2 regions of the Mesorhizobium sp. M9A.F.Ca.ET.002.03.1.2 genome follow, and region 2 is predicted to be linked to the other one. Evidence: riboswitches for the same ligand, from Rfam matches in the RefSeq annotation. Region 2 holds a riboswitch; the other holds the start of a gene.
What was found. A riboswitch is a leader RNA that binds a small molecule or an ion and turns the genes downstream of it on or off. The one in region 2 is predicted to bind S-adenosylmethionine.
Positions count from the first base shown of each region.

Region 1: another riboswitch for S-adenosylmethionine. It lies ahead of EJ066_RS11410 (O-succinylhomoserine sulfhydrylase); the one in region 2 lies ahead of EJ066_RS03800 (homoserine O-acetyltransferase).

Region 1 covers NZ_CP034443.1:2,312,188-2,323,564, forward strand. Annotated here, with positions in the region: gene EJ066_RS11380 (GcrA family cell cycle regulator) at 1-434, opposite strand, end outside; gene EJ066_RS11385 (aspartate aminotransferase family protein) at 789-1,988, shown strand; gene argF (ornithine carbamoyltransferase) at 2,006-2,917, shown strand; gene EJ066_RS11395 (Hsp33 family molecular chaperone) at 3,011-4,045, shown strand; gene apaG (Co2+/Mg2+ efflux protein ApaG) at 4,052-4,444, opposite strand; gene EJ066_RS11405 (ceramide glucosyltransferase) at 4,668-5,822, shown strand; gene EJ066_RS11410 (O-succinylhomoserine sulfhydrylase) at 5,859-7,049, opposite strand; SAM riboswitch at 7,107-7,184, opposite strand; gene EJ066_RS11415 (2'-deoxycytidine 5'-triphosphate deaminase) at 7,262-8,356, shown strand; gene EJ066_RS11420 (ABC transporter substrate-binding protein) at 8,448-9,221, shown strand; gene araD1 (AraD1 family protein) at 9,394-10,386, opposite strand; gene mmsB (multiple monosaccharide ABC transporter permease) at 10,578-11,377, opposite strand, start outside.
Region 2 covers NZ_CP034443.1:760,927-772,303, forward strand. Annotated here, with positions in the region: gene EJ066_RS03780 (DUF2125 domain-containing protein) at 57-1,055, shown strand; gene EJ066_RS03785 (PfkB family carbohydrate kinase) at 1,110-2,033, shown strand; gene EJ066_RS03790 (prephenate/arogenate dehydrogenase family protein) at 2,040-2,975, opposite strand; gene hisC (histidinol-phosphate transaminase) at 2,980-4,089, opposite strand; SAM riboswitch at 4,241-4,318, shown strand; gene EJ066_RS03800 (homoserine O-acetyltransferase) at 4,439-5,608, shown strand; gene metW (methionine biosynthesis protein MetW) at 5,775-6,389, shown strand; gene EJ066_RS03810 (DUF1330 domain-containing protein) at 6,409-6,729, opposite strand; gene EJ066_RS03815 (DUF1194 domain-containing protein) at 6,863-7,594, opposite strand; gene EJ066_RS03820 (ABC transporter ATP-binding protein/permease) at 7,864-9,696, opposite strand; gene EJ066_RS03825 (class I SAM-dependent methyltransferase) at 9,845-10,588, opposite strand; gene gloB (hydroxyacylglutathione hydrolase) at 10,701-11,377, shown strand, end outside.

The DNA.
Region 1 (11,377 bases), 1.6 Mb from region 2:
TTGCCGCAGAAATGGAAGTCTTCCGAAAGCGGGTCGCCATTCGGCCATTTGCATGTCCGCTCGGTCAACTCGACGAGTTGCAGATGCCGCGAGATCGGCACGACGACGTTCTCGACCGGACGGATGTAATGACGTGCCACCGGTTCGGCGTTGAATTGCGCCTGCAGCGCGGTCGCACCGATCGACGTGGTGATGTGCCGCGCAGTGCTTGCCGCCCGCGACACCGATTTCTGAACGCTCGATCCCTGTACGCTCTTCTTCTGGCGTGCTGGCGCGGCGGTCGAGCGTCCGCGGCCCGACAGCTTCAGCCGATGCACCTTGCCGATGACCGCATTGCGACTGACACCCCCGAGCTGTGCGGCGATCTGGCTGGCGCTCAGCCCCTCCGACCACAATTTTCTAAGAAGTTCGACCCGCTCGTCAGTCCAATTCATGAGACCGCGCTCCTGCTGAAACATGCGGCGATCGGAATCCTTCCACGATCCGGCTTCCGCCGGGCAGACACCACATATATCGGGTGATTAGGTCCGCCGCACGAAATCTAGTTATTTCTCGACTACAAATACCTTATGCGCTGACTCGGTGACAAGAGTCCGAGGGCCAACACGAATCGGTTTTTTCGGTTTTCCCCAACTTGCCCGGTCGCTTATGAGCCGGCGCCTCGCTGGAGGGCTTGCCGCGCGTCCTTGCGCGACGTTTTCGTTGACTTCATGGCCGAAAAACACGATAAGCCGCAAAGGCCGCCGCTTTGGCGGCTTTTTGATTTTCCGGTTCCGGAGACGCATATAATGAGCGGTTCGGCGCTTTACGAGACCTTTGCCCGCGCACCTCTGGTCTTCGACCATGGGGAAGGCACTTGGCTCTTCACCGACAAGGGCGAGCGATATCTCGATTTCGCTGGCGGCATCGCCGTGAATTCGCTGGGCCACAGCCATCCGCACCTGGTCGCGGCGCTCACTGAACAGGCTGCCAAGCTCTGGCATGTTTCCAACCTCTACGAGATTCCAGAGCAGAGCCGGCTGGGCGAGCGGCTGGCCGACGCCACCTTCGCCGACAAGGTGTTCTTCACCAATTCCGGCGCCGAGGCGCTGGAATGCGCCATCAAGACGGCGCGGCGCTACCACTTCGTCAAGGGCCATCCCGAGCGCTTTCGCATCATCACCTTCGAAGGCGCCTTCCATGGCCGCACGCTGGCGACCATCGCCGCTGGCGGCCAGCCTAAATACCTGGAAGGCTTCGGGCCCAAGGTCGAAGGCTTCGACCAGGTCGGTTTCGACGACATCGACGCCGCCGAAAAGGCGATAACGCCCGAAACCGCCGCGATCCTGATCGAGCCGGTGCAGGGTGAGGGCGGTATCCGCCCGGTGCCGACGCAGTCGCTGAAGCGGTTGAGGCAGCTCTGCGAGCAGCATGGCCTGCTCCTGATCTACGACGAGGTCCAGTGCGGCATCGGCCGCACCGGCAAGCTGTTCGCGCATGAATGGGCTGGCGTCACACCCGACATCATGGCTATCGCCAAGGGTATCGGCGGCGGCTTCCCGATGGGTGCCTGCCTCGCCACCGGCGAGGCGGCCGCCGGCATGACCGCTGGCGTGCACGGCACCACTTTCGGCGGCAATCCGCTGGCGATGGCGGTCGGCAACGCTGTGCTCGATGTGGTGCTGGAAGAGGGTTTCCTGCAGGATGTCCAGCGCAAGGCGTTGTTGCTGAAGCAGGGGCTGGCGGGTATCGCCGACGAATTTCCTGATGTCATCGGAGACATCAGGGGCACCGGCCTGATGCTCGGCCTGAAATGCGTCATGCCCAACACCAAGGTGAACGCGGCGTTGCGCGACCAGCATCTGCTGGCGGTTCCGGCCGGCGACAACGTCATTCGCCTGCTGCCTCCGCTCACCGTCACCGACGCCGAGATCCATGAGGCGCTCGACCGCATCCGCGCCGGCGCCCGGGGCTTGGCCGATGCCATCGCCGCGGCTGCCGCGAAGTAATCCTGGAACCAGCCCTGATGAACCTTCGCCATTTCACCGATCTTTCCGCCGTTTCCGAGGGCGATCTGCGCTTCATGCTGGACGATGCGGTCGTGCGAAAGGCGAGGCTCAAGGCTGGCGAGCGGACAAAACCGCTCGAAGGCAAGGTGCTGGCGATGATCTTCGACAAGCCGTCGACGCGCACGCGTGTGTCCTTCGACGTCGGCATGCGCCAGCTCGGCGGCGAGACCATCATGCTGACAGGCACCGAGATGCAGCTCGGCCGCTCCGAAACCATCGCCGACACGGCCAAGGTGCTGTCGCGCTATGTCGATGCGATCATGATCCGCACCACATCGCATGACCGGTTGCTGGAACTGACCGAGAACGCCACCGTTCCCGTCATCAATGGGCTGACAGACGATACCCATCCCTGCCAGCTGATGGCCGACATCATGACCTTCGAGGAGCATCGCGGTCCGGTTGCCGGCAAGACCATCGCCTGGACCGGTGACGGCAACAATGTGCTGCATTCCCTGCTGGAAGCCTCGGCACGATTTCGGTTCAATCTGAATGTGGCGGTGCCGGAAGGCAGCGAGCCGGCACAGAAGCATGTCGACTGGTCGAAGACGCATGGCGGCAAGTTGAACTTCACCCGCTCGCCCGAGGAGGCCGTTCACGAGGCCGATTGCGTCGTCACCGACTGCTGGGTGTCGATGGGCCAGGAACACCGTGCCCGCGGCCACAACGTCTTCTTGCCCTACCAGGTCAATGCGGCGCTGATGGCGAAGGCAAAGCCGGACGCATTGTTCATGCACTGCCTGCCGGCGCATCGCGGCGAGGAGGTCACCGACGAGGTCATCGACGGGCCGCATTCGGTGGTGTTCGACGAAGCCGAGAACCGGCTCCACGCCCAGAAGGCAGTTCTGGCCTGGTGTCTGGGCGCTTGATCCGGGCAACCTTGATCCGGCAACGCGTGATGCCTATCTCAGGCGCATCACGCAAATCGAGCGCGTTTCGACGCATGCGCCCCGGAGGGCGGCATGGCCGCGCCCCGGAGCTTTGTCATGTTGGAAACTCATCAGTTGGCTGAACATCAACCCAAACTTGGCGAATTCGGCTACGCCGGCGACGATCACGTCGTGCCCTTCGAGGTCGGCCCGCTCGACGTGCGCGGCCGTACTGTCCAACTCGGGCCGATGCTCGATGCGATCCTCAGCCGCCACGACTATCCCGAACCGGTCGCCCGCCTCCTCGCGGGAGCCTGCGTGCTGACGGTGCTGCTTGGCACCTCGCTCAAGTTCGAGGGCAAGTTCATCCTGCAGACCCGCACCGACGGGCCGGTCGACATGCTGGTCGCGGATTTTTCCACGCCGCATGCGCTGCGCGCCTATGCGCGCTTCGACGCCGACCGGCTTGGGGCCTTGACTGCTGCCGGCGAGACGTCGCAGCAGACGCTGCTCGGCAGTGGCGTCCTGGCGCTGACCATCGACCAGGGCGCCCACACGCAGCGCTATCAGGGCATCGTCCAGCTCGATGGCGAGACGCTGGAGGAGGCCGCGCGCACCTATTTCCGCCAGTCGGAACAGATTCCGACCGATCTCAGGCTTTCGGTGGCCAAGCTGTTGACACCTGGCGCCGGCGGCGCTCGCGAGCAGTGGCGCGCCGGCGGCATCCTGGCGCAATTCCTGCCGCAATCGCCGGAGCGTACGCGTGTGCCCGATCTTCCGGGCGGCGACGGGGATCCACGCGAGGAGATCCACGATCCGGCCGACAATTCCTGGCAGGAACTGCTGGCGTTGCTTGGCACCATCGAGCCGACCGAACTGATCGACCCGACGATTGGCGCCGAGCGGCTGCTTTACCGGCTGTTCCATGAGCAAGGTGTTCGCGTCTTCGGCGGCGTTCCGGTCGCCGACCAGTGCTCATGCTCCAGGGAGAAGATCCGCGGCATCCTCGAAGGCTTTTCCGCCGAGGAGATCAGCGACAGCACCGAGGATGGCGGCATTCACGTCGCCTGCGAATTCTGCTCGAAGCAATATGACTTCGACCCGGCGGAGTTTGCAGCGGCTCAATAACGAGCGTCAGTTCACCGTGCGCCGCGTGCCTGGCAGGTCCAGCGAAAAGGCGGGGATGGCGATGTCGAACATCTCACCCCGCTTGTTGCGCATCGTGTAGTGGCCGACCATGATGCCGGACGGCGTCGAGAGCGGGCAGCCGGACGTATATTGATAGCTGTCGCCGGGGTTGAGTTCGGGCTGGTCGCCGACAACGCCGGCGCCGCGCACTTCCTCGACCCGGCCGGTGCCGTCGGTGATGTGCCAGTAGCGTGACATCAACTGCACGAATTCGTCCGACTGGTTGTCGATCGTCACCTGGTAGCCCCAGACGTAACGGTTCTCCGACGGTTCCGAGCGATCCTCCAGATAGAACGGCCTGACCTGCACTTCGATGTTGCGCGTAACGGCGCTATACATGGGCTACTCCAAAGCAATACGAACGGGACTTTCGACGCTCTCCGTGGCTTGGTCAACGGGGTGCTTCCCGTCGTTGCCCGACCTCAAGGGCAGGTGCCGAAGAACAATGTCATTTAAGTGACACATGACAATGATGGTGTGCAGAGCCGGGCGACTCAGCATTCTGCCGAACTGCTGAAGACGGCCATCATGCGGCCGGTCTTTCCGGAGTGACCAGATATCGATGGAACTGACAGTCACAGCCGCCCTGCTTTCGACAGCCCTGCTTATTTCAAATCTCGCCAGCATCCTGCTCGCCTCGCTGAAGCTGAAGCGGCCAGGCAAGGTCGCGCCGCCTACCGGCAAGGCGCCGCCCGTGTCGATCGTCGTGCCGTCGCGCGGGGTCGAGCCGTTCACCGAAGAAACGCTTGCGCGCGCCTTTTCGCTCAACTGGCCGCGTTATGAACTCATCTTCTGCGTCGCCCATGCCGACGATCCGGTGGTCGACCTGATCACCAAGGCCATCGCCCGTTTTCCAGCCGTGCCGGCACGGTTGCTCGTAGGCGATGATCGCATCAGCGGCAATCCGAAACTCAACAATTGCGTCAAGGGCTGGCAAGCGGCGCGTCACAAATGGGTCGTTCTTGCCGATTCCAACGTCCTGATGCCGAAGGACTATGTTCAGCATCTGATGGCCGCATGGCAGCCGGACACCGGCCTTGTCTGCTCGACGCCGATCGGTTCGCGGCCGGACGGGTTCTGGGCGGAGGTCGAATGCGCTTTCCTCAACACGCTGCAGGCGCGCTGGCAATATGCCGGGGAGGCGCTCGGCCTCGGTTTCGCCCAGGGCAAGAGCATGTTGTGGAACAAGCCCTTGCTCGACGCCAATGGCGGTATCCGCGCGCTTGCCGCCGAGATTGCCGAGGATGCCGCTGCGACCAAGCTGGTCAATGGGCTCGGGCTGCGCGTCAATCTTGTCGCCTCGCCCTTCGAGCAGCCGCTCGGTTTGCGCACATTTAGCGAGATCTGGTCGCGCCAGGCCCGCTGGGCGCGCCTGCGCCGCGTCACCTTTCCGCTGTTCTTCGCGCCCGAAATCCTGGTCGGAGCGATGCCGCCGCTGGTGTTTGCGCTGGTTGCGGCGGCCGGCGCCGGCTTCAGCTTGCCGGCAACCGCCCTTGCCGTGCTGGTGGCTGCCTATCTCCCGGAATGCGCCCTGGCCTCGGACAAGGGCTGGCACCTGTCGCTGCGCATGATCCCGGCAATGATTATGCGAGACTTGATCCTGCCGGCGATATGGGCGCGTGGCTGGCTCGGCGGCGCCGTCGACTGGCGCGGCAACACGATGACCATTCCTACCAAGGCCGTTGCGGAGCTGGAAGAGACGCCGTCAGGCGCCTGAATGGCGCCGCCGATCAGGCGAGACGGCCGCTTATCCCTATCTGGCGGCTTTCAATGCCCGCTCGATGTCCTCGAGCAGGTCGTCGGTGTCTTCCAGGCCGACGGACAGCCTGAGCGTGCCTGGTCCGATGCCAAGTTCGGCGCGCGCCTCATCGCTGAGGTTCTTGTGCGTCGTCGTCGCCGGATGAGTGATCAGGCTCTTGGCGTCGCCGAGATTGTTGGAGATCAGCACGATATCCAGCGCGTTCTGGAAGGCGAAAGCCGCCTGCTTGCCGCCCTGGACATCGAGGCAGATCAGCGTCGAGCCGCCCGACATCTGCCTCTTGACGACGGCCGCCTGCGGGTGATCGTCGCGGCCGGGATAGATGACACGGGCAATCTCCGGCCGCTCGGCGAGGAAGTTCGCTATCCGGCCGGCACTTTCCGTCTGCTGGCGCACGCGCAGCGGCAGCGTTTCCAGGCCCTTCAGCAGCGTCCAGGCATTGAAGGGCGAGAGGCTGGGGCCGGTGTGACGGAAATAGTCGTGCAGGTTCTCGTCGATCCAATTCTTATCCGACAGGATGATGCCGCCAAGGCAGCGCCCCTGGCCGTCGATGTGCTTGGTCGCCGAATAGACGACGATATGGGCGCCGAGCTGCAACGGCTTCTGCTGCAAGGGCGTGGCGAAGACGTTGTCGACGATCAGCCGCGCGCCGATCGAATTGGCAAGCGAGGCGACAGCTGCGATGTCGACGACTTCCAGCGTCGGATTGGTCGGGCTTTCCAGGAAGAACAGCTTGGTGTTGGGCCTGACCGCCTTTTCCCAATTGGCGATGTCGGTGCCGTCGACCAGCGTCGCCTCGATGCCGTACCTCGGCGCCAGCGTCTCGATCACCCAGCGGCAGGAGCCGAACAGCGCGCGCGCCGCCACGATATGGTCGCCGGCCCTGGCGCTGCACAGCAACGCCGCCGTCACCGCCGCCATGCCGGATGCGGTGGCGCGGGCATCTTCGGCGCCTTCCAGCGCACACATGCGCTTTTCGAACATGTCGACCGTCGGATTGGCGTAGCGCGAATAGATGAAGCCCGGTTCCTCGCCCTTGAAGCGCGCTTCCGCCGCTTGCGCCGTCTCGTAGACATAGCCTTGGGTGAGATACATCGCCTCCGAGGTTTCGCCGAAGCCGGAACGCAGCGTTCCGCCATGCACGAGTGCCGTTTGAGGCTTCCAGTTACGCTTCTTGGTGCTCATCGCTTTTGTTCCAGACACAAAAAAACCGGCCGCGAAAGTCGCAACCGGTCCATACGGCCTTGCGGCCCGACGGTCCTTTAGCGACTTGTTTAACGTGGCTGCAAGCCGACCGGCCAAATCACCACGGGATAACGACCCTTTAGACCCGCACCGCGCTTGCGTCAATTGCCGGCTTGATTAAGAGGTTTGTACCAGCAGAGCGGAGTCAGACTTTGCGGCAGACAGGCATTCTTCCCGATCAGGATATTTCCGCGCTGTTCCAGTCGGGCGCGCTGAAGTCGCCGCGCGCGCTCGATGCCGACCAGATCCAGCCGGCCAGTCTCGACCTCAGGCTTGGCGACAAGGCCTGGCGGGTGCGCGCCTCCTTCCTGCCGGGCCCGAACCACAGGGTCGCTGAAAAGCTCGACCGGCTGAAGCTGCACGAAATCAATCTCGCTGACGGTGCGGTGCTGGAGACGGGTTGCGTCTATATCGTGCCGCTGCTCGAAAGCCTGGCGCTTCCGGCAAACATTTCGGCCTCGGCCAATCCGAAGAGCTCGACCGGACGGCTCGACATCTTCACTCGCGTGATGACCGATCGCGGCCACGAGTTCGACAAGATCGCCGCCGGCTACAACGGCCCGCTCTATCTGGAAGTCAGCCCCCGCACCTTTCCGATCGTCGTCCGCGCCGGCTCGCGGCTGTCGCAGATCAGGTTCCGCACCGGCAATGCGCTTTTGTCCGAGAGCGAGTTGCACGAATTGCACCGCGCCGAGACGCTCGTCGCCACAGAGCCGCCCAACATTTCCGGCGGCGGCATCGCGCTGTCGATCGATCTCGATGGCGACAAGGACGGCCTGGTCGGCTACCGCGGCAAGCACCACACCGGGCTGGTCGATGTAGACAAGCGCGCCGCACAGGATGTCGTCGATTTCTGGGAGCCGCTCTATAAGAGCGGCGCCGGCGAATTGGTGCTTGATCCGGACGAATTCTATATCCTCGTCAGCCAGGAGGCGGTGCACGTACCGCCGCTCTACGCCGCCGAGATGACGCCCTTCGATCCGCTGGTCGGCGAGTTCCGTGTCCATTATGCCGGTTTCTTCGATCCGGGCTTTGGCCATTCGGCGACAGGCGGTACCGGCAGCCGGGCGGTGCTCGAAGTGCGCAGCCACGAAGTGCCGTTCATCCTCGACCACGGCCAGATCGTCGGGCGGCTGGTCTACGAGCATATGCTGAAGCGGCCGCAGGCGCTCTACGGCACCGATCTCGGCTCGAACTATCAGGCACAGGGCCTGAAACTGTCCAAGCATTTCCGCGCCGCGCGCTGATCGCTCATCACAATCAAACCGTGCTTGCCTGACCTTGCGGGTCGTGCTTGGCTGTGCTCGGCCGTCAAGGTGACTGGAAAAGGGAACAAAAATGAAGATTTCAAGATGGATCGCATCAGCAGCAACAGCTGCCATGCTGGTGATATCGGCCGGGTCCTTGTCGGCGCATGCACAGGAAAAATTGAAGATCGGCACCGAGGGTGCCTATCCGCCATTCAACACCATGACCGCGGATGGCAAGCTTGTCGGCTTCGATATCGACATCGCCGAGGCGCTTTGCGCGCAGATGAAGGTCGAATGCGAACTTGTCACGCAGGACTGGGACGGCATGATTCCGGCGCTTCAGGCCAGAAAGTTCGACGCCATCGTCGCCTCGATGAGCATCACCGAGGAGCGCAAGAAGCAGGTCTCCTTCACCAACAAATACTATACGACGCCGCTTTCGCTGGTGGCCCTGAAGGACACCGATATTGCCTCGACCGAACCCGCCGCGCTCGCCGGCAAGATAGTTGGCGCCCAGGCTTCGACCACCCAGGCCGACTATGCGCAGGACGTCTACGGCAAGGCCGGCGCGGAGGCGAAACTCTATCCAACCCAGGAAGAGGCGGTCGCCGACTTGGTGAACGGCCGCCTCGATGCCGTCCTTTCAGACAAATTCGTACTGATGGACTGGATGAAGAAGTCGAGCGACGGCTGCTGCAAGATGGTCGGCGACGTCAAGGGAACCGAGACGGAAGCGGGCATCGCCGTGCGCCAGGAAGACAATGCGTTGCGCGAAAAGCTCAACGCGGCAATAGACGCCATCGTCGCCGACGGCACCTACAAGAAGATCCAGGCCAAGTATTTCGACTTCGATATTTACTGAGGTTGAGGCGTCGTTCTCCCCCTTGAGGGGAGATGGCCGGCAGGCCATAGGGGTCGCTGCGCGTAAAGTGCCATCGCCGTTCCGCCACCAGCGACGGCGTTGGCGATTTATGTGAGACGACCCCCTCTGTCGCCTTTGGCGACATCTCCCCTCAAGGGGGAGATCACCCCTCTTACAACGCCTTCACCGCCACTTTCATCGGCTGTTCGATTTCGAGCGGGTTGCGCAGCGGCAGGCCAAAATCCTTGGCCTCGATCTCGAAAACGTCGCCGGCCTCCGTCCTGATGCCGTCGGCGAACGACAGCGTCGCCGTGCCGAACATATGCACATGCACGTCGCCCGGCTGGCGGAAGGCCGAATACTTGAAGTGGTGATGTTCGAGATTGGCGATGGTGTGCGACATGTTCGCTTCGCCCGACAGGAACGGCTTTTCCCACAGCAGCTTGCCGTCGCGGATGATGCGCGAGGAACCCCTGACGTCGGACGGCAGGTCGCCGATCAGGATCTCCGGCCCGAACGAGGCGTTGCGCAGCTTGGAATGCGCGAGGAAAAGATAGTTCACGCGCTCGGTGACGTGGTCGGAAAACTCGTTTGACAGGGTGAAGCCGACGCGGAACGGTGCGCCGTCGTCGCCGATGACGTAGATGCCGGCGATCTCTGGCTCCTCGCCGGCATCCTGGGCGAAGGCGGGCGACAGCAGCGCCGCACCGGGCGCCACCGCCATGGTGCCGTTGCCCTTGTAGAACCATTCCGGCTGCACGCCCGTCTGGCCCTTGGCCGGCTTGCCGCCCTCCAGCCCCATGCGGAACATCTTCATGGAATCGGTGAGCTGCTCTTCGCCGTCTGTATCGAGCTTCTTGTGCATGGAATCGCGGGTCGCGGCGGAGCCGAGGTGCGTCAGCCCGGTGCCGGTGAGGTGGAGATGCGCCGGGTCCGGATGGTTGATCGGCGACAGGAGCCGCCCCTTCTTGTAGGCGGCGTCGAGGTCGACCGCTTCACCGAATCCCTTGCGCTCGATGAGGGCGGCGAGCCCGGTGCCGGTGCGCGCAGCCTCCATCGCCAGCGAATAGACGCTGCGGGCGCCGTTGATGATCCGGGTCTTGCCGCCGTTACGGGCGACGACGCGGATGGTCTCCGCGTCATCGAGGATCTGGGAAATCAGCATGATATGCCCTCTCTCTAGTGCCTTGGCCTGGTCGCCCGCTTGGCAAACCTTAACCTGCGCGGCTCGGAACCAATCCGCGCCACGGGTGAAACTCTTCGTCCGGATTGCGCTCGCGGGCCTGGTCCGTCAGGGACTTCTTTGCGTCGCCCGGCAGCCGCGATGTGACCCGTATGCTTCCTGCTCCCTCGCCCCTAAGCCTTGTTCTTGTTGTAGACGTCGAACACCACGGCGCCGAGCAGCACCAGGCCTTTGACAACCTGCTGCCAGTCAACATTGACACCCATGATCGACATGCCGTTGTTCATGACGCCCATGATGAAACCGCCGACCACCGCGCCGATGACTTGTCCGACGCCGCCCATCGCCGAAGCGCCGCCGATGAACACGGCGGCAATGACGTCGAGCTCGCTGCCGAGGCCCGCCGCCGGCACCGCCTGGCCCAGACGCGCCGCGATGATCAGTCCGCCAAGCGCCGACAGCACGCCCATATTGATGAACACCATCAGCGTCAGCCGCTCGGTCTTGATGCCCGAAAGCTGTGCCGCCTTGGCATTGCCGCCCATCGCGTAGATGCGGCGGCCGATTGTCATACGTTTGGTGGCGAAGACGAACAGGGCGATCAGCACGCCCATCACCATGAGGACGATTGGCAGGCCCCTGTAGGTGGCGAACTGGTACACCAGGAACAGCGCCAGCACGCTGATCACCAAGGTCTTGACGACGAACAGCGAGAAAGGTTCGGCTTCGTAGCCATGCCGTTCGCGGGTGCGCCGTGCCCTGAGCCCGAAATAGGCGTAGGCGAGCACGGCGACGAGGCCGATCAAGAGCGTCGTAATGTGCAGCGTCAGGCCGCTGCCGACTATGGTCTTGCCAGCCGCGTTCACGGTCGGCGGTATCAGCGTCAATGGGCCGATCAGGTCCGGGATGAAGCCGGAGCTGAGCGCCTTGAAGCCGACTGGAAGCGGTCCCACGGAAGATCCGCCACCCAGCA
Region 2 (11,377 bases):
GTTGTTGCCGGAAACGACAGCCCGCCCGCAACACTCGCGTTAACGAAAGCTGCAGCATGACGTCAAGTGACGAGCGCCCGCCGAATTTTCGCCGCCGCCTCCTCTGGCTTGGCGCTTTCATCGTGGTGCTGTTCGGCCTCTACAGCGCCGGCTGGTTCTACCTGGCAGACAAGGTCAAGAGCGAAGCCGACAAAGCAGTGGCCGAGCTCAACGGCAATGGCATCGAGGCGGACTGCGCCAATCTCACGATCAGCGGCTATCCGCTGAGCTTCGCCGTCTCCTGCGACAGTCTGGCTTATCAGGACGACACCAGGAACGTCGCCGCCTCGCTCGGCAGCCTCAACGCAGTCACGCACGTCACCCAGATCCTGTCGCCTGGCGCCGACCTGCGGGGGCCGCTCAGGACCTCCGTTCCGGGGATGGCGCCGCTGTGGATCGACTGGGACACGCTGCGAGCGAACGTGAAACTGTCCTGGCCGCTGCCCCGGCGCGTTTCACTGGAGGCCGAGGGCCTGTCCGCCCAGACCGATCCGGCGGACGGCACAGACCCGGTCGAGCTGTTCAGCGCCGGGACGGCGGCCGGACAGCTGCATCCGAATGGCCAGGACATCGACTATGCCGGGAGTTTTACCGATCTCGAAATCGACCCGCAGGCGATCGATGGCCGCGTGTTGCCGCCGCTCGACGGCGGCGGCGATGTGACGCTGAAGAACGGCGTGGCGCTGATCAAGACCCAGCCAAGGAGCCTGCGCGGCCAGGCTGTCGACATCGGCAAGCTCGATCTGTCGTCGGGAACCGCGCGCATCACCGTTTCCGGCCCGGTGTCGGTCGATGCCGACGGGCTGATCGACGCTGATCTGATGATCAAGCTCAGCGACCCGAAGGCCGTTGCGGCAATTCTCGGCAAGGCCATCCCCGAGCAGAAGAGCCAGATCAAAACGGGCTTTTCCGGATTGGCGCTGCTTGGCAACGAACCGTCGATGCCCCTCAAGATCGTCAAGGGCAAGGCCTCGCTCGGTTTCATCCCGCTGGGCAAGATCAAGCCGGTCGATTAAACCATGATCCCGAACGTTCGGTTCGGAAAAGATCATGGTCAAACAGGAAGATAGATGAACAGCCCGGTGAAGCTCCTCAGTGTTGGCGCGCTGACGCTCGATACGATCCTTCGCGTCGACACGCTTCCGACACATCAGGGCAAGTTCATCGCGTCCGACGGCCTCCAGATCGCCTCGGGCATGGCTTCGAGCGCGGCCTGCGCCGCACGCCGCCTCGGCGCCGAAGTGTCGCTGTGGGCAAGCGCAGGGGATGACGCCGTCGGCGATCAACTGGTCGCCGGGATCGAGGCCGAAGGCGTGGATTGCAGCCTTGTCCGGCGCGTCACCGGTGCGCGGTCGGCGCTGTCGGCCATCCTGATCGACACGCATGGCGAGCGCATCATCGTTCCTTTCTATGACAAGCTCGCCCAGGCCGCCCCCGGGGCGCTCCCAACCCAAGACCTCTCGGCATTCGACGCCGTCCTGGTCGACGTGCGTTGGCCAGGTGCAGCGGCTTTGGCCCTGGCGGCGGCGCGCGCAATCGGCCGTCCGGCCATACTGGACGCCGACACCGCGCCACGGGACGTGCTGGAACGCCTGTTTCCGCTGGCCTCGCACATCGTCGCATCGGAGCCGGCGGCGTTCATCCTCTGCGGCGAGGAGCGAGGTCCGCAAAAGGCCTGTGAAGCGCTGGCCAGGCGCACCGATGCTTTCGTCGCCGTGACGGGCGGCGCGGCAGGAAGCTGGTGGTTCGACCGCTCGGTGGGCTCCGTGCGCCATGTCGCGGCGCCGAGGATCAAGGCCGTGGATACGCTTGCCGCCGGCGACGTGTTTCACGGCGCCTTCGCCGTCGGACTGGCGGAAGCCATGCCGATCGAACGGGCATTGCGGTTTGCCAGCGCCGCCGCCGCGCTCAAATGCCTGCGCTTCGGCGGCAGGCTGGGCGCACCGGACAGGGCCGAGACGTTGGCAATGATGGCGGCTCACTGGCCGGCCTGAGAGAGCCTATCCCTTGGCCGGGTGCTCGACCGCCTGCCGGCCGAAATCCGGCACGTCGATGTCCTGGCCGGCCTCGATGATCGAGCGGCGGACGGCGCGGGTGCGGGTGAACAGGTCGAACAGCTTTTCGCCGTCGCCCCAGCGGATCGCCCGCTGCAGCGAGGCCAGATCTTCCGAGAACCGCGCCAGCATTTCGAGGATGGCGTCCTTGTTGTGCAGGCAGACGTCCCGCCACATGGTCGGGTCGGAAGCGGCAAGGCGGGTGAAGTCACGAAAGCCGGAGGCCGAATATTTGATGACCTCGGACTTGGTCACCGACTGCAGATCGTCGGCGGTGCCGACGATGTTGTAGGCGATGATGTGCGGCAGATGCGAGACGATGGCCAGCGTCATGTCGTGATGTTGGGGATCCATCGTGTCGATGTTGGAGCCGCAGCGGCGCCAGAATTCCGAGAGCTTTTCCAGCGCCGCCGGATCGGTGCCGGGCAATGGCGTGAAGATGCACCAGCGGTTTTCGAACAGCTCGGCAAAGCCGGCATCCGGACCCGATTTTTCAGTGCCGGCCAGCGGATGGCCGGGAATGAAATGCACGCCATCAGGCACATGCGGCTCAATCTGCGCAATGACCGACGCCTTGGTCGAGCCGACATCGGTGAGGATGGCGCCCTGCTTCAGCGCCGGTGCGATTTCCTCGGCGACCTCGCCCGAAGCGCCGACCGGCACCGAGACGATGACCAGGTCGGCATCGCGGACCGCCTCTTTCGCATCCATCGTGTAGGAGGTGCCGAGGTCCAGTTCGCTTGCCCGCGCCAGCGTCGCTTCGCTGCGCGTCGAGATGGCAACGTGGCGGGCAAGGCCTTCGCGGCGGATGACGCGGGCCAGCGACGAGCCGATCAGGCCAATGCCGACAAGCGCGATCTTTTCGAACATCGGTGATGTCATTGGTTCAGCTTTTCAAAAATGTCGTGAGGGCGGCGACAACGCCGCGATTGGCCTCTTCGGTGCCGATGCTCATGCGCAGTGCATTGGGGAAGCCGTAGCCGGAAACGCGCCGCAATATGTAGCCGCGCGCGGAGAGGTAATTGTCCGCAGCTTCAGCCGAATGCTTTTTGTCCTCGGGAAAGTGGATGAGGACGAAATTGCCGACACTCGGCGTCACCCGCAGCCCGAGCCTGGTCAATTCCTCGCTCACCCATGATAGCCAGGTCTCGTTATGCGCCACGCTGCGCTCGACATGGGCACGGTCGCGGATCGCGGCAATGCCGGCCTCGATCGCCGTCGCGTTGACGTTGAAGGGACCCCGCACCCGGTTGATCGCGTCAATGATATGCATCGGCGCGTACATCCAGCCGATCCGCGCGCCGCCAAGGCCGAGCTTGGAGAAGGTGCGGGTCATGACCACGTTTTCCGCGCCGGCCACAAGTTCGACGCCGGCTTCATAGTCGTTGCGGCGAACATATTCGGCATAGGCGGCATCCAGCACCAGAAGCACGTTTCGGGGCAGGCCGGCATGCAGGCGGCGCACCTCCTGGAACGGCAGATAGGTGCCGGTCGGGTTGTTGGGATTGGCAAGGAAAATGATCCTGGTACGCGGCGTCACAGCAGCGAGGACCGCATCGACGTCGGCGCGTTCGTCGGTTTCCTTGACCGACACCGGGACAGCACCTGCCGACTGGATGTAGATCTTGTAGACCATGAAGCCGTGCTCGGTGATGACAGCTTCATCGCCGGGCGCGAGATAGGTCTGCGCAAGCAGGCCCAGAATTTCGTCGGAACCGTTGGAACAGATGATGTTCGCCGGATTGAGGCCATGCACCTCGGCGATCGCCTCGCGCAGGCGCCTGGCGGTGCCGTCGGGATATACGTCGAGTCTTGCCGCGACGTCGCGTGCGGCCTCTATCGCCTTCGGCGAGGGGCCGAGCGGGTTTTCGTTCGACGACAATTTGTGGACCTTGGCGACACCGGCCGGCGCCGTGCTTTTGCCCGGCACATAGGCCTCGATGTCCATGATCCCCGCGCGGGGCGTTGGACGTGCCTGATCCGATGCCTGGTTCATATTGCAAAAATCCGTCGAGAACGCTTCCGCTCGGAAGCCGCAGCGGAAATACAAGCCGTGGCCTGGAATGTCGAGAGGCGGCAATCATGGGTGAACGACTGGTCGTGTCGGCTGGCCGTTGACGCCGGGGCGCGCCGGTCCTAGAAGAGAGGCGAAATCCCGTGGTGATTTGGCCGGTCGGCTTGCAGCCACGTTAAACAACTCGCTAAAGGGCCGTTTGCATCCTGTAACCGGCTTTGCGAAGGCAACGCCGGTTTTTTGTTGTCCGTTGCCGGCCGGACAAACGCATCGGCCCGAAAATCGGTTCTGATTTTCGGAAAGCGCGATGGGTTAGTGTAAGAGGGACGCGATGGTCGCGCTGCGCGCTAAAAGAACCAACAACGAGGCCGACGAGCCGTCGAGCCCGGTGTTGCGTTTCGGTGCCGACAAGCCGCTCAAGCTCGACGCCGGCACGCTGCTGTCGCCGTTCCAGATCGCCTACAAGACCTACGGCACGCTCAACGAGGCCCGCTCCAACGCCATCCTCGTCTGCCATGCGCTGACCGGCGACCAGCATGTCGCCAGCACCAATCCAGTAACCGGCAAGCCTGGCTGGTGGGAAGTGCTGATCGGGCCCGGCAGGATCATCGACACCAGCCGCTTCTTCGTCATCTGTTCCAACGTCATCGGCGGCTGCCTCGGCTCCACCGGTCCCGCCTCGACCAATCCCGCCACCGGCAAGCCCTACGGGCTCGACCTGCCGATCATCACCATCCGCGACATGGTGCGGGCGCAGTTGATGCTGGTCGACCATTTCGGCATCGAAAAACTGTTCTCGGTGCTCGGCGGCTCGATGGGCGGCATGCAGGTGCTGCAATGGGCGTCGAGCTATCCGGAGCGCGTTTTCTCGGCGCTGCCGATCGCCACCGGCGCGCGCCATTCCTCGCAGAACATCGCCTTCCATGAGGTCGGCCGGCAAGCGGTGATGGCCGATCCGGACTGGCATGGCGGCAAATATTTCGAGCACGGCAAGCGCCCGGAAAAAGGGCTGGCGGTGGCGCGCATGGCCGCTCACATCACCTATCTGTCGGAGGCGGCCCTGCACCGGAAATTCGGCCGCAACCTGCAGGACCGTGAAGCGCTCACCTTCGGTTTCGACGCCGACTTCCAGATCGAGAGCTATCTGCGCCATCAGGGCATGACCTTCGTCGACCGCTTCGACGCCAACTCCTACCTCTACATGACCAGGGCGATGGACTATTTCGACCTCGCCGCCGACCATGGCGGCCGGCTGGCCGACGCCTTCGCCGGCAACAAGACCCGTTTTTGCCTGGTCTCCTTCACAAGCGACTGGCTGTTCCCGACCGAGGAGAGCCGCTCGGTCGTTCACGCACTGAACGCGGCCGGCGCCTCGGTGTCCTTCGTCGAGATCGAGACCGATCGCGGCCACGACGCCTTCCTGCTCGACGAGCCGGAGCTGTTTGCCGCCATCAACGGCTTCATCGCCTCGGCGGCGCGCGCCAGGGGGCTCAGCGCATGACCAGTAGCGGACTTTTCGGATCAGGATCATGCGCCAGGCATCGCCGCATGACCCCTAAAAGTTGCGGACTTTTCGGATCAGGATCATGCGCCAAGCATCGCCGCATGACCCCGAAGAGTTGCAGACTTTTCGGATCGGGATCATGCGTCACGCAAGAGGCGAGACCATGAGTGTCAACCATGCCCAGCGCGTCGACCTCGAAGTCGTCGCCGACCTCATCCCGGCGCAGTCGCGGGTGCTGGACGTCGGCTCCGGTGACGGGCTGCTGCTCGAATTGCTGCAGGCAACGAAGCAGGTCGACGGCCGCGGGATGGAACTGTCGCAGCGCGGCGTCAACGAATGCGTGGCGCGCGGCCTGTCGGTCATCCAGGGCGACGCCGACAAGGACCTCGAATTCTATCCCGACAAGGGTTTTGATTTCGTCGTCCTGTCGCAGACCTTGCAGGCGACCCGCAACCCGAAGCTGGTGCTCGACGAATTGCTCAGGATCGGCAAGCACGCCATCGTCTCCTTCCCCAATTTCGGCCACTGGCGGGTGCGCCTCTCGCTGTTCCTCGACGGTCGGATGCCGGTGACCAAGGACCTGCCCTATTCCTGGTACGACACGCCCAACATCCATTTCTGCACCATCCGCGACTTCGTCAATCTCTGCGACGAGCTCGGCGCAACGGTGGAAAAGGCAACCGCGCTCGACGCCAATGGCCAGAAGATCGGCCTGTCGATGCCATGGTGGTTCTGGAATTTCTTTGGCCAGCAAGCGGTGTTCCTGCTGAGGCGTTAGGATCTGCTCGCGGCCGATCCTATTCAAGAACGTCGGTGGCCTTGTGTGGATGCCTGACGCCGTCGACGAAGAACACATCGGACTGGGAATTCTCGGTGCGCAGCGGCAATATCTCTTGATAGGCGGGCGAGCGGTACCATCCGCGCGCCTGCCGCATGTCTGGAAACTCGATGATGACAAGGTGCCCCGGCCAGGTGTTCTCAACCAGCTCCACCTCGCTACCATGCACAATGAAGCGACCGCCAAACGGCTCCAGTGTCGCATCGATCTTCTGCAGGTATTTGACGATTTGCGGCCCCGGCGTGACCTGGCGCATATGGGCGACGGCATAGGCAGTCATGACTGTACTCCCTGGTGGTTCGAAGCCGGACTACCGGCTTGATGGAAGCAGTTTGCCGAGATGTTGCGCACTGGTCGATTACTCCTGAGGTAATGATACCGAATACAGGAACCGCCCCCTTCCCAGCAAAATCTTAGCGATCAAGCTCCGGGAAATACGGATCGGAGAAAAACCGACGGTCGCGCTCGCCTTGCAAACAGTCGACCGGTGCCGCCGCTTCGATCCGGATCGGCCCGGGATCGGCCCAAGGACCGGCAACACCGCTGACCTCGAGGACCAGCTTGCGGCGTATGGCGGTCACGAATTCGGAGGCGGCATAGACCGGCAGCACGAAGGAGCCGGGCCCGCCGGTAACGCACTGGGCATAATATTGGTCGAGATGGCTGAAGCTGGGCGACGGGCTGATCAGGATCGGCAGGCCGTTGATGACGATGCCGTTTGCCAACGCGGCGTCGCGCGTCGTGGTGACGGGCATCCCGATATTGTTGGGGCCATCGCCAGAGATGTCTATGACGCGGCGTTCGCTCTCAAAAGCGGTTCCATCGAAAAGCTCCGCGCCGAAGGCGAGCGCACCGGAAATCGAGGTGCCGCGAAAGCTCCTGAAAGGGCGGGCCTCGATCTTGTCGGCGAAAGCGTCGGCGCTCTCTGCACCGTCGACAACCTGCCAGGCAATGACCGCATCGTCGCGGACGGTGCCCGCCCATTCGAAATAGGCGAGCGCAATGCGGCCGGTCGCACCCAAACGCACTGCCTTGATGAAGTCGGGGTGGCGCAGCGCCTCGACGTAACCGGCGCGCTGCAGGGCGAATTCCCTTTCGTCCATCGAGTGCGAAATGTCGACCGCCAGCACCAGTTCGACATCCACGGCAATGGTATCGGCGGGCGCGGCCAGTGGTGCTGCCTGAGCGCAGGCAAGGCAGGCAAGCAGGCTAATGCATGTCGCCCAAAAGTGTGCAGCGGTTTTGGGATGCCGACATGGATAGAAACAAAGGCCTAAAGCGCGTCGCATGGCTCCCTTCAATGGGACGCGCTTTAAGCGCGTCAAGCACCGGTCTAACGCCGCGGACTTCCGAACGACGCCGGCAATATTTCGCTGCGATCACGGCGAAATAAAGCTTGGCTGCGTATGACCGGCTATTCCTCTTGATAGGCTGGGACGATGGCTGGGGGTGGCTCGATCGCGCCGGCCTTGACGCGGACTGGCTTGAGGGCCGGCCGGTCGACGTCTTTCACGATCGTCAATGAGCGCGGAAAGAATTCAATGTTGTGCTGGCCACGGCCGATATTGAGGATCGCAGCGCCGGCAAGACGCGCCTTCAGCATCGACAGCACCCGCCTCAGCGTCGCACCGTCGAACGTATCCAGAGCCTCGTCGATGATCACCCATTTTGGCTGTCGCAAGGCGAGCCGAGCAAAGGCGAGCAGGCGTTGCTCGTCTTCGCCCAGTTCACGCTCCCAGCGCGCGGAGCGGTCGAGCGAGGACGACAGGCGCTCGAGACCGACCTCGGCAAGCACCGCCGAGATCTCGGCATCGTCCGCCGTGGTCGCGCCGTCGGCATGGTTGAGCACCTCGCGCAGCGTGCCGAGCGGGAAATAGGGAGTGCGCGGAACGAAGGCGGGCACTGCTCCGGCCGGCATGCCGATACGCCCGCTTCCCCACGGCCACAGACCGGCAATGGCGCGAAAGAGCAGCGTCTTGCCGGCGCGCGGCTCTCCCGTGATCATGATGCGCTCGCCGGCGCGGATTTCGACATGCGGCTCGGCGAGTTTCGTGCATCCATCCGGCGACGCAACCTCGAGTGCCTCGAATGTCAGGCTACCGTTTGGGTTCTCGCCGAACGCGATGCGCCTTTCTGTGTGGTGAAGCACGTCGGTTTCGCCAAGCGCAATGCGGAAGTCGGCGACCCGCATCAGCGTGGCCCGCCAATCGGCGATGCCGCCGATATTGTTGATGAACCAGCGCAGCGACGAGTGGACCTGGTTGAAGGCCCCGACCGCCATCATCAGCCCGCCGAAGCTGATATCGCCGGCGAAATAGACCGGCGCCGCGACCAGAATCGGCGCAACGACAGTGATCCAGCCATAGGTATCGGTCACCCAGGAGAGATTGATCTGGGCGCTGTAGATGCGCCGCATGGCACCGAGCAGGGTGCCAAGGTCGAGCTCAAGCCGTCGCTTAGCGTCAGCCTCGCCATGCGCAAGCGCGATGGCATCGACATTCTCGTTGACGCGGACCACCGAGGACCGCAGCTCCGCTTCACGCGTATAGCGGTCGTTGTTGAAGCGGATGAGCGGCCGTCCGACCAGCCAGCTCAGCCAGGAGGCGGTGCCGGCATAAAGGATCGCGGCCCACACCATGTAGCCTGGAATGGCCAGAGAATAGCCGCCGATATGGAAAACGAAGCCCGAAGACAGCGACCACAAGACGCCGACGAAGGAAACAAGCAGAATGAGCGACTGCAGCAGGCCGATGCCGAGACCGGTGGAAAGATCGGAGAGATGCCCGGAATCCTGCTGCATGCGCTGGTCGGGGTTGACGCCGATGGCGCCGGCGTTGGCGAGCCGGAAGGCGCGGCTCGGCCGCATCCATTCGTCGATCAGGTCGAGCGTCAGCGCCTCACGCAGCTTCAGCCGGATCATCTGGTCGAGCCAGGTCTGGCCGATATTGAGCACCACAAGCCCGCCGGCTATTGCCGCAAAGACAACAAGCTGATGCAGGAAGCCCTGCATGTCGCGGCGTGCGATCGCGTCATAGAAAGGCTGATTCCAACGGTTGAGCAGAATCTGTCCGATCGAGGTTGCCACAATGACGGCCATGATGCCTATCGACATCCACAGCAGCGTCTTGCGAGCCGGCGAGGTGGTCAGCGCCAGCCGGATTGTCGCCAGCTGATCGCGCAGGCTGCTGGCCTCGACCGACGCGGCACCTGGCCGTGCGTTGGCCTTGTCGTCCGGATGATCAGCCATGAGCGAGATCCTTGCATTCGAAAGTGGTGCTAACCCCGGTCACAGGTTTCGACGGGCACACCCGAACCCTGTCTTCGACAGATAGGTGAGAAAGAGCGCAATTGCCTTCACGAACGCGTCACTCCGGCGGCCAAGGCGATCGTCTTGCTTAAGACGTCCGACTGAGTCTCGTGGCGCCATGCGGCGAGAGCACCGGCACGAAGACGCGGCGGGAGGCGCGCTGGGCGACCGGCACGCCCTGATAGAGCCGCTTCTGCGCCTCGACCACGATGACGCCGGAAAAGATCGGCCAGAACCTGCGGCCGGCGCGCTCCAGCACATTGTGGAACCGCATCATGAAGCGTCGCCGCGATGGCGGGAAGAACAGGGCATCGGACCAGGCCGCGGGCGTGAAGTTTGCTTCGCGCAGCAGTTCGGTGAGCTGGCCGCGCGAGAACGGTCGGCCGCTGCCGAAAGGCGTATGCTCGAAACGGGCCCAGACACCGCGCCGGTTGGGCACGACGATGACGACGCGGCCGGCGGGCGACAGCACCCGCCAGATTTCGTTTAGCGTCTCGCGCGGGTTCTCGGCATGTTCGAGCGAATGGACGAGCAGCATGCGGTCGATGGAGGCATCGACCAGCGGCAATTCCTCGTCGAAGACCAGCGCGGTCGCGGTCGGCCCCGTGGCCGGCCAGACCACCGCGCCTTGCGTCGCCGGCATGAAGGCAAAGACGCGCTCCGCGTCTGCGCCGAACCGCTCCAGCCACGGCAAGGTGTAACCGAGGCCGACCAGCCGCTCATTGGGCACGACAGCCCATATCGAGGACAACGCCATGGTGATCGAGCGTTCGGCCAATCGCCCGAGCGTGGTCGAATAGAAGGAACGGAGATCGACGATATCGGAATACATGCGCGCGACGGTATCTTCGATGCTGCTCAAGTTCAACAAAGGCGGATGACATCCGCGGGCAAGCGCCCTATGTCTGCGGCGACAAGGGGCCGACGAAGGAGAGAGAGACGCGATGCCGGTTGAAATCGAACAATTCATGTGCCGCAGCGACAATTTCGGCGTGCTGGTGCATGACCCGAAGAGCGGCCAGACCGCGATCATCGACGCGCCCGAGGAGGCGCCGATCCTGGCCGCGATCGAGCGTACCGGCTGGACGCCGACCATGATCCTGACCACCCATCACCATGTCGACCATGTCGAGGCCAATCTGGCGCTGAAGGAACGCTTCAAGCTGCGCATCGTCGGACCGGAGGCGGAAAAGGCGAAGATCCCCGGCATCGACGAAACCGTCGAGCAAGGTTCGGTCATCCACCTCGGCGACGAGAGGATCGACGTGATCGCCACGCCCGGCCACACGGCAGGCCATGTCTCCTATCATCTGCCGACGTCGAAAGTGGCGTTCACCGCCGATACGCTGTTTGCGCTCGGCTGCGGCCGGCTGTTCGAATGCAAGCCGCCGGTGATGTACGATTCGTTGAAAAAGCTCGCCGCACTTCCGGCCGAGACGGTCGTCTATTGCGGCCATGAATACACGCTCGCCAACGCCCGCTTCGCGCTGACCGTCGACCCGACCAATTCGGCGTTGAAGGAGCGCGCCGCGAAAATCGAGGCGCTGCGTGCCGATGGCAAGCCGACGCTGCCGACCACGATCGGCGAGGAACTGTCGACCAATCCGTTCCTGCGCTGGCA